DNA from 3 places in the Kitasatospora sp. NPDC006697 genome. Region 2 is predicted to be linked to each of the others. Evidence: riboswitches for the same ligand, from Rfam matches in the RefSeq annotation. Region 2 holds a riboswitch; each other region holds the start of a gene.
What was found. Region 2 has a riboswitch for cyclic di-AMP ahead of ACFYNO_RS11950 (transglycosylase SLT domain-containing protein). Riboswitches for the same ligand answer to the same signal wherever they lie in the genome.

Region 1 (3,249 bases), on a different contig from region 2:
TCCGGGGTGGCGTCGAGGTCGAGCATCGCCTGGTCGATCAGCCGCTGCTCGGTGGCGTCGTAGCCCACCAGCTCCGGGCCGATCTGCTCGATCACGGCGAGGACGGCCTTCTCGACGCCCTTGCCGCCGTAGCGGTTCTTGTCGCCGTCGCGCAGCTCCAGCGCCTCGAAGGCACCGGTGGAGGCGCCGGACGGGACAGCGGCGCGGCCGGTGCTGCCGTCGTCGAGGCCGACCTCGACCTCGACCGTGGGGTTACCGCGGGAGTCGAGGATCTCGCGGGCGACGACGACATCAATGGACGGCACTATGCATCTCCTTGCGGAAGCGGTCCTGCGGACAGGGATGGCGGGGGCGTTACGACCAGAGCCTAACCGCACCGACCGGCCGGGCCACCCGGACCTCGCTCCCGTCTCACGGTGTGGCTCTGCTACCTGCCGGTAGTTCACCTGAATGCCTGTTCGGTGTGGTCCGGGGACGCCGGGTTGAACGTCCCCGGACCGCTTCCGGCCTGCGGCTTCACGCAGGGCTGGGAATCCGGGCGCGGAAGTCGGCTCAGCCGGCGTCCAGCACCTGGCCCGGGTAGATCAGGTTCGGGTCGCCGCCGATCACCGACTGGTTGTGCTGGTACAGCGCCTGCCAGCCGCCGACGATCTGCTGCGCCGTGGCGATCTTCGACAGGGTGTCACCGGGCTTCACGGTGTAGCCGCCGGTCTGCGGCTTCGCCGGACTGGGGGCGGCCGGCTTCGCGGGAGCGGCGGCCGGCGCCGGGGTGCTCGGCTGGGCGGCCGGCTTCGACTGACCGGGCGTCGACTGGCTGGGCCTGGGGCTGCTGGGCTGGGTCTGCTTCGGCGTGCTCGGCGCGGACCGGGTGGTCGGCGCGGAGTCGCTGCCGGTGTCCACCGCGGCGGCGCCGCCGCCCTTGGACAGCCCGGCCTTCACCGAGCAGACCGGCCAGGCGCCCGGACCCTGCGAGGCCAGCACCCGCTCGGCCACCGCGATCTGCTGGTCCTTGCTGGCGAGGTCGGCACGCGGGGCGTACTGGGTGCCGCCGTACGCGGCCCAGGTCGAGGAGGTGAACTGCAGCCCGCCGTAGAAGCCGTTGCCGGAGTTGATCGACCAGTTGTTGGTGGACTCGCAGTTGGCGACGCCGTCCCAGACCGAGACCGGCGCGGCGTGCGCCCCGGCCGCGGTGAGCAGCGGCAGAGCGAGGCCCGCGCCGGCCACGCCGGCGACGGCGATGGCCTTCTCCGCGGTGGTGCGACGGCGATGGCGGCCAGTGCCACTGAGCAGCATGAAGGTGTCCCTCTCCGCACGCCTGCGAGGTGAGCTGTCGGGTTCGGACCGGTGAGGATGGCCCGGCCGGCCGCCCGGATCGCTCCGGCGGTCGGCTTCACCCCTAGCCGTGGGAGACGGCAGAAAACCTGGGTCCCCCGCCCCTGCCCATGGGGAAGTCGGGTTGCCCGGCTGCGCGGTGGGCAGGGCTCGGCGTTTCCGCGCACGGGGTTCGCTGCCGCGAACTCCACGGAGAGTAGGCAGATCTGCTGAACAATCACAAGCTCATATCGCCGACATCACGTCAGAATTACGGAGCGCGATCGATCGCCCACCTACTGATCAGCTATGTCCGCATTGATCCCCATTCAGATCACTGACTTCCGAGGCTGTCCGACACGCCGTCAGCCGAGCGCCTCCGCCGTCCCATCAGCCCCGCGGGCTCTCAGGTGTGAACGAAACCGGGAGTTGGCGCAGACCGCGCATGATCAGTCCGCCGCGCCACCGCAGCTCCGCCGGGTCGGCTGCCGGGCGCAGATCGGGCAGCCTGGTCAGCAGGGTGGCGAGCGCCAGACGGCCCTCCAGCCGGGCCAGCGGCGCGCCGATGCAGTAGTGGATGCCGTGACCGAAACCCAGGTGCGGGTTGTCCTGCCGGGCCAGCTCCAGGGTGTCCGCTCCGCCGAACCGCGCCGGGTCGCGGTCGGCCGCCGCCAGCACCACCAGCACCGGGTCGCCGACCGGGATGTCCACCCCGCCGATGGTCAGCGGGCTGGTCGCGAACCGCCAGGTGGCCAGCTCCACCGGCCCGTCGTAGCGCAGCAGTTCCTCGACCGCGGTGGCCAGCAGCCCGGTCTCGCCGGCCGCGATCGAGCGTTGCAGCTCCGCCCGTTGCGCGGGGTGGTTCATGAGCGTGTGCAGGCCGTTGCCGATCAGGTTCACGGTGGTCTCGAAGCCCGCGAAGAGCAGGATGAAGGCCATCGCCGCGGCCTCGTTCTCGGTCAGGTGCTCGCCGTGGTCGCTGGCCCGGATCAGACCGGAGATCAGGTCCTCGCCGGGGTCGGCGCGCTTGCGGTGGATCAGCTCCAGCAGGTAGGCCCGCATCTTCTTGACCGCCCGGGCCACCCCGCCGCGCGGGCCGGCGCCGTGCCGGATCATCATCCCGGCCCAGTCGCGGAAGTCGTCCTGGTCCTCGGCCGGCACCCCGAGCAGGTCGCAGATCGCGTAGATCGGCAGCGGGAAGGCGAACTCGTGGATCAGGTCGGCCGTGCCACGGGCCGCGAAGGAGTCGATCAGCCGGTCGGTCAGCAGCTGCACCTGCGGCTCGAACTCGGCCACCCGGCGCGGGGTGAACGCCTTGGAGACCAGCCGCCGCAGCCGGGTGTGGTCCGGCGGGTCGATGTTCAGCAGATGGGTCATCAGGTCCGCCTGCCGCTCCCCCGGGATGCCGACCCGCCCGGTGCGGTGCGCCTGCTCGCTGTGGTGCGCCGGGTTCTTGGAGAGCCGGGCGTCCGCGAGCGCCTGGCGCGCGTCGGCGTACCGGGTCACCAGCCAGGCGTCGACCCCGCTCGGGAGCGTGGTGCGGTGCACCGGCGCGTGCTTCCTGAGCCAGGCGTACGCCGGGTAGGGATCGGCGGCGAACTCCCAGGTGAACAGGGGTGGCATGGACTCAGTCGGCGATGCGGGCATGTCTTGACGGTATCCGTTGGCCGCGGTGAGTGAGTCTGGTCACCTGACGGGTAATCCCTGTTGCGGAGGGTCAGCCGAAGCCTACGATCCTCCGATACGAACGGTGGGCGCCAGTGCGGTGTCGCCCCCAGGGAGGAGCAGGCCATGCGAGTAGCCGGTCAAGTGGTGGTCATCGCGGTGCTCGACGGCGGCGACGGCGACGGCCCGGCCCGGCGGTTCACCGCTGCCGGAGCCGTCGGGCTGCTCCTGGCCGACCCCCGCCCGGGCGTGGCCGAGGACCTGGCCGCCGCG
Region 2 (3,249 bases):
GCTCGCTCCGGCCCGGTCTGGCCGACCTGCTGGAGGAGCAGCCGTTCCGGCACCCGGCGGGCGAGCGGTTCCACTACTCCAACGCGGGCTTCGCGCTGCTCGGCGCGCTGGTGGAGCGGCTGCGCGGGCAGCCCTGGGCGGAGGCGCTGCGCCAGGAGGTGCTGGAGCCGCTGGGCATGACCCGCACCACCCCGCTGCCGCAGGCCCCGCACGCGGGCGGCTTCGCGGTGCACCCGTGGGCGGACGTGATGACGGCCGAGCCGCTGACCGACACCGGGCGGATGGCGCCGGCCGGCCAGCTCTGGTCCACCGCCGCCGACCTGGGCCGGCTCGCCGCCTTCCTCTCCTGCGGGACCACCTTCGGCAACGACAAGGTGCTCTCGGCGCAGACCCTGGCCGAGATGCGCCGTCCGGCCGCGGCCCCGGACGGCGACTGGACCGAGGGCTACGGACTGGGCCTGCAACTGCGCCGCGAGCACGGCCGGCTGCTCTTCGGGCACACCGGTTCGGTGCCGGGCTTCCGGGCCGCGCTCTGGGCCTGCGAGGAGGAGGACGTGGCGGCGGTGGTGCTGGCCAACGCCACGTCAGGTGCCGCGCCCGGCCGGGTCGCTGCCGATCTGCTGCGGATCGTGGCGGACCGCGAGCCGCGCTTCCCCGAGCCCTGGCGCCCGGCGATCGAGGTGGACCCGGAGCTGCTGGCGCTGACCGGCCACTGGTTCTGGGGCCCGGCACCGCTCACCCTGGTGCTGATGACCAAGCGCGGCCTGACGCTGCGCGAGGCGGACGGCGACTGCACGCACTTCCGGGCCGACCCGGACGGCAGCTGGACGGCGCAGGACGGCTACCACGCGGGCGAGCAGCTGCGGGTGGTGCACCGGGCGGACGGCTCGGTCTCGCACCTGGACCTCGGCGGCACGGTGCTCACCCGGCAGCCGTACGGCCCGGCGGACGCCGTCCCGGGCGGGGTCTCGCCGACGCTCTGGCAGGAGGGCTGAGGCCGGCGGCAAGACCCTGGCGCCTTCCCCTCGAGGCCCCGGTCCGAACATGAGACACCTCACATCCGCTTGTGATAGGACCGTCGGCCTGTTTACGGTGCATCTCGTTCGTCTCCACACGAACCTCGCTCTCCGGAACGCCGAGCCCTGCCACCGGACCGAGCGAGCACGTGCACCAGCACCGCGGCAGGGGCGGGGGAACCACAGGTAAGTCGCCCCACCCGGACTCGTCCGGGCGGGGCTTGGGGTGAAGCCGTGCTCAGCGCGGCCGGGCAACTCCAGCCCGAATCCGACAGCTCACCTCGTAGGCGTGGGAGAGGAATCGCACGTCATGATGTCCGTCAACGGTCGTCCCAGCCTGCCCAGCCGCGCCGCCGTCAAGCGCACCGTCGCCATCGCCGTGATCGCCGGTGTCGGCGCCGGCCTTCCGCTGATCGCCGCCGGTGGCGCCAGCGCCGCCCCGGAGCACCACGCCCCGGAGCACCACGCCGCGCAGCAGCACCACCGCTACACCGCCCCGGCCCAGCAGCAGGCCGCCCCGGCCGCCGCGAAGCCGGCCGCCCAGGTGCAGTCGGCCCCGCAGGCCGCCGCCCCGGCGCAGACCCAGGCCGCCGCTCCGGCGGGCTACACCGTCCGCGGTGGCGACACCCTGTTCAAGATCGCCAACGCGCACAACGTGCAGGGCGGCTGGCAGGGCCTGTACCAGCTGAACAAGTCCGTGCTGACCCACGGTCCCGACACGATCTTCCCGGGCCAGCACCTGTCGCTCGGCGGCCAGCAGCAGGCCGCGGCCGCTCCGGCCCAGGCGCAGACCCAGGCTCCGGCCCGGACCCAGGCCCCGGCGCAGCAGCAGAGCGCCCCGGCCAAGTCCGCGCCGGCCGCCGCGACCACCACCCAGACCGCCGTCACCGCCCCGGCCGACACCTCCGCGGGCTCGCTGCAGGCGCTGGCCGCCTCCATCGTCCCGGCCGGCCAGCTGGCCGCGTTCGACCAGATCATCACCCACGAGTCCGGCTGGAACATCACCGCGACCAACCCCAGCTCGGGTGCCTACGGCCTGCCGCAGGCCCTGCCCGGCAACAAGATGGCCTCCGCGGGCGCCGACTGGCAGACCAACCCGGCCACCCAGATCAAGTGGGCGCTGCAGTACATGAACGAGACCTACGGCAGCCCGAACGCCGCTTGGGCCTTCTGGCAGACCCACTCGGCGTACTGATCCCGAGCTCCACTGCCCCTCGTGGCCGGCCGCTCCGACGATTCCGTCGGGCGGCCGGCCACGGCGCGTTGTGCCGGCGCCGCGGCGGCTCAGTCGGCTTCGCCGTAGCGCACCAGGTGGCGGGCCAGGTCGGCCAGGTCCTCGTCGCTCCAGCCGGTGAACCGCTCGGTGAAGGAGCGCCGCCGCATCTCGTAGGCCTCCCGGAGCAGCAGCAGCCCGGCCTCGCTGGGCCGCAGGATCTGCCCGCGGTGGTCCTCCGGGTCGGTCTCCCGGTCGACCAGCCCCAGCTTCTCCAGCGCGCCGACCTGCCGGCTGACCGTCGACTTGTCGAGCAGGAAGTGCGCGGCCAGGTCGGCCGCCCGGCAGCCGCCGCGCTCGTACATCAGGTCGAGCATGCTGTAGGTCACCAGGGAGAGCTCGGGGTGCAGTTGCGAGGCCTTGTGCCGGGCCCGGCGGGCGAAGGCGGTCAGCTCGCGCTGGATGGTGTCGATCGAGGCGTCCCGGGCGGCCAACGACGTGCTCCTTGCTGCTGTGGCTGCGATGGTAGTTGCAGAATACAACGTGGGATGGGCTGACGCCGCGTCAGCCGCGGTCTAGGGTGGGTCGCGAACCCCCGGATTCCTGGAAGGCGGCACCGCACGATGCAACTGGGCGTATCCCTGGAGCCGCCGCGCTGGCCGGCCGGCGCGGGCGGGACGGTGCTGCAGACGGCAGTGCGGGCGGAGCAGCTGCGCTTCGACTACCTGCTGATGTCCGACCACGTGCTGGCGAGCGAGGGCGGCGCCACCCTGGACCCGCTGGTGGTGCTCTCGGCGGTGGCCGGCGCGACGGGGCGGATCCGGCTGGCCACCAGCATCCTGGCGCTCCCCTACCGCCACCCGCTGATCGTGGCCCAGCAGGCCGCCAGCCTGGACGTGATCTCCGGCGGACGCTTCGCGCTCGGCGTCGGCACCGGCTGGAACCCCGAGGAGTTCGCCGCCCTGGGCCTCGAACCCCGCCACCGCGGCGCCCGCACCGACGAGGCGCTGACCGTGCTGC
Region 3 (3,249 bases), on a different contig from region 2:
TCACTCACTCGATCGGGTGAGACCGGCAGAAGAAGGAGCGGTACCTTGGCGTCCCACCGCCGTCCGAAGCAGCCGAGCCGTGCACGCGTCGCCGTGCTCACCGCCGCTGCGGCCACCGCGGTCGCCGTCTCCTCGCAGACCGGTGCCTGGGCCGACCCGAAGCCGTCGCTGGACGACGTCAAGGCGCAGGTCGACGGGCTGAACCAGCAGGCCGAGGCCGCCTCGGAGAAGTACGACGGTGCCAAGGAGCGCGGCGACCAGCTGCGCCAGCAGGCCGCCCAGCTGCAGGACCAGGTCGCCCGCACCCAGCAGGAGGTGACGGACCTGCAGTCCGGCCTCGCCGCGGTCGCCGGGGACCAGTACCGCAACGGCGGGATCGACCCCGCCGTGCAGGTGATGCTCAACTCGGACCCCCAGTCCTACCTGGACAAGACGGCCAGCATGCAGGTGGCCACCAGTACCGAGACGGACGCGCTGAAGTCGCTCACCGGCCAGCAGCGCAAGCTGGACCAGGAGAAGAAGGAAGCCGCGGACACCCTGGCCGAGCTGGACCGCTCGACCCAGGAGCTGAACCAGGCCAAGGCGGACGTGCAGGCCAAGCTGACCGCCGCCCAGAAGCTGCTCAACTCGCTGAGCGCCGCCGACCGGGCCGCGCTGGCCGCCCAGGACCGCGCCTCCCGCAGCGACACCCGCCAGCCCGTCAACCTGCCGCAGGCCGGCGGTTACGCGGGCCAGGCCGTGCAGGCCGCGCTGAGCAAGCTCGGCGACGCCTACGTCTGGGGCGCCACCGGCAGCACCTACTTCGACTGCTCCGGCCTGATGCTCTGGGCCTACAACCAGGCCGGCGTCTCGCTGCCGCGCACCTCGCAGGAGCAGGCCACGGTCGGCACCGCGGTGCCCAGCCTCTCCCAGGCGCAGCCCGGCGACCTGGTGATCTACGGCGCGGACCGGCACCACGTGGGCATGTACATCGGCAACGGCAAGGTGGTGCACGCCCCGCACACCGGCGACGTGGTCCGGATCGCGGACGCCACCGTGATCGGCCCGATCAACACCATCCGCCGGGTCTGACGCTCCGTCGCCCCGACCGGCCGGCCCCCCGGGTGAGGGCCGGTCAGTCGTGCTGTGAGCCGCACCACTGCTGCGTGCACGGCTCGATCACGGGTCGGTGAGGGTCATATCACGGACAGTCAAAGTTGGACCTTTCTTCCGACAAGGATTTGAACAGATCACGGATCTGTCACTAGGGTCACCTAACGACCACCGCGATGGCGTTCACCCGACCCGGGTGACAGCGGGGGTTACCGCCGAGTCTGGAAAGCAGCGCGGACAGTTGACTGTCCGATGGGGGAGCCCCTCAGGGGGTGCTGCGGACCGGAGCCGGGGAACCACTCGTTCCTCCGGGGTGAATCGGCGCCAGGTCGGCCGGCAGGCCGGTGAGGCGTCGTAGGGCACGTCTTCCAGCCCGAACCCGTCAGCTCACCCGGTAGGCGGTCTGAGGAAGAAGGATTCGTGGCGTCCCATCGTCGTCCCAAGCCCGTCGGCCGTACCCGCGCGTCGATCCTGACCGCCGCTGCCGCGACCGCCGTCGCCCTCTCCGCACAGACCGGCGCGCACGCCGACCCGGCGCCCACGCTGGACCAGGTGAAGGCCCAGGTCGATGACCTGAACTCCAAGGCCGAGGCCGCGAGCCAGGCCTACGAGGGCGCGCAGGGCAAGCAGCAGGCGCTGCAGCAGCAGGTGACCCAGCTGCAGGACCAGGTGGCCCGGCAGCAGGACCAGGTGACCAACCTGCAGAACGGCTTGGCCGGGGTGGCCGCCGACCAGTACGCCAACGGCGGGATATCCCCGACCGTGCAGCTGATGCTCAACTCGAACCCGGACAGCTTCCTCACCCAGGCCGGTTCGATCAACGAGCTCAACAGCACCCAGGGCGAGACCCTGAAGCAGCTCCAGCAGGAGCAGCGCAAGCTGGACCAGGACAAGAGCGAGGCCAGCAGCAAGCTCGCCGACCTGGACGCCACCACCCAGCAGCTGAAGGCCGCCAAGGACGACGTCCAGGGCAAGCTGAAGGCCGCCCAGGACCTGCTCAACTCGCTGACCGAGCAGCAGCGCCAGGCGATCGCCGCCGCCGAGGCCAAGCAGGCCGCCGCCGACAAGGCCGCCGCCGAGAAGGCCGCCGCGGACGCCAAGGCCGCCGCCGCCCAGCAGGCCGCCGCCTCCCGCGACACCACCCGCACCGACCTCGGCTCCACGGGCTCCGCCGGCTCGGGCGGCACCACGAGCACCCCGCCGTCCACGGTGGCCTCGACCGGCGGCTCGCACGCCTCGGCCGCCGTCGCCGCCGCGATCACCCGGCTCGGCATGCCGTACGTCTACGGCGCCACCGGCCCCACCTCCTTCGACTGCTCCGGCCTGATGCAGTGGGCCTACGCGCAGGCCGGCGTCTCGCTGCCGCGCACCTCCGAGGAGCAGGCCTCGGCCGGCACCAACATCGGCACGGACATCTCCAAGGCGCAGCCGGGCGACATGATCGTCTACTACTCCGACATGCACCACATCGGCATGTACGTCGGCGGCGGCCAGATCATCCACGCCCCGCACACCGGCGCCAACGTCCGGTACGAGTCCGCGACGGTGATGCCGATCGCGGCGATCGTCCGCCCCTGAGGCGACTGACGCGTCGTCAGGGAACGGCCCGGCCCCCGCAAGGGAGCCGGGCCGTTCTGGTGCAGATGTCTGATTTTGGATCAAATATTCGTATCAGCAGGGGTTTGGACTCGTTGGTCCCGACTCGCTAACGTCGGCGCTCGGACACGACCAGCAGCCGATTGGAGTCGTCAGCCCATGGCGATGCCGCAACGCCCGGTACTCCCGGGCCGTACCTCCCAGCAGGGCCCCCGGCGGCTCGCCCGGGTCCTGGCGGTCACTGCCGCCGCGACCACGGCGCTGGCGATAACGGCCGGCGGCGCGCAGGCGGACCCGGCGGGGCGGCCCGACAAGAACGAGGTCAAGGCCCAGGTCGACCAGCTCTACGCGGAGGCCGAGCAGGCCTCGGAGCGGGCCACCGCCGCCGAGGAGGACGCCAAGCGGCTGCAGGCCGAGGCCACCGCGCTGCAGGGCGAGGTGGCCGCCGACCAGGAGCAGCTCAACACCATGCGGACCGGCCTGTCCGGACTCGCCGCGGCCCAGTACCGGGCCGGCGGGATGGACCCGGCGGTGCAGCTGATGCTCTCCAGCGACCCCGAC

Region 1: another riboswitch for cyclic di-AMP. It lies ahead of ACFYNO_RS19870 (transglycosylase family protein); the one in region 2 lies ahead of ACFYNO_RS11950 (transglycosylase SLT domain-containing protein).
Region 3: another riboswitch for cyclic di-AMP. It lies ahead of ACFYNO_RS02805 (NlpC/P60 family protein); the one in region 2 lies ahead of ACFYNO_RS11950 (transglycosylase SLT domain-containing protein).

Annotation. Positions count from the first base shown of each region.
Region 1 covers NZ_JBIAGU010000013.1:94,709-97,957, reverse strand. Annotated here, with positions in the region: gene eno (phosphopyruvate hydratase) at 1-305, opposite strand, end outside; gene ACFYNO_RS19870 (transglycosylase family protein) at 553-1,293, opposite strand; cyclic di-AMP (ydaO/yuaA leader) riboswitch at 1,299-1,464, opposite strand; gene ACFYNO_RS19865 (cytochrome P450) at 1,702-2,934, opposite strand; gene ACFYNO_RS19860 (hypothetical protein) at 3,103-3,249, shown strand, end outside.
Region 2 covers NZ_JBIAGU010000007.1:82,450-85,698, forward strand. Annotated here, with positions in the region: gene ACFYNO_RS11945 (serine hydrolase domain-containing protein) at 1-995, shown strand, start outside; cyclic di-AMP (ydaO/yuaA leader) riboswitch at 1,159-1,319, shown strand; gene ACFYNO_RS11950 (transglycosylase SLT domain-containing protein) at 1,327-2,211, shown strand; gene ACFYNO_RS11955 (MarR family winged helix-turn-helix transcriptional regulator) at 2,301-2,723, opposite strand; gene ACFYNO_RS11960 (LLM class flavin-dependent oxidoreductase) at 2,853-3,249, shown strand, end outside.
Region 3 covers NZ_JBIAGU010000001.1:630,792-634,040, reverse strand. Annotated here, with positions in the region: gene ACFYNO_RS02810 (NlpC/P60 family protein) at 46-1,071, shown strand; cyclic di-AMP (ydaO/yuaA leader) riboswitch at 1,356-1,509, shown strand; gene ACFYNO_RS02805 (NlpC/P60 family protein) at 1,513-2,670, shown strand; gene ACFYNO_RS02800 (NlpC/P60 family protein) at 2,848-3,249, shown strand, end outside.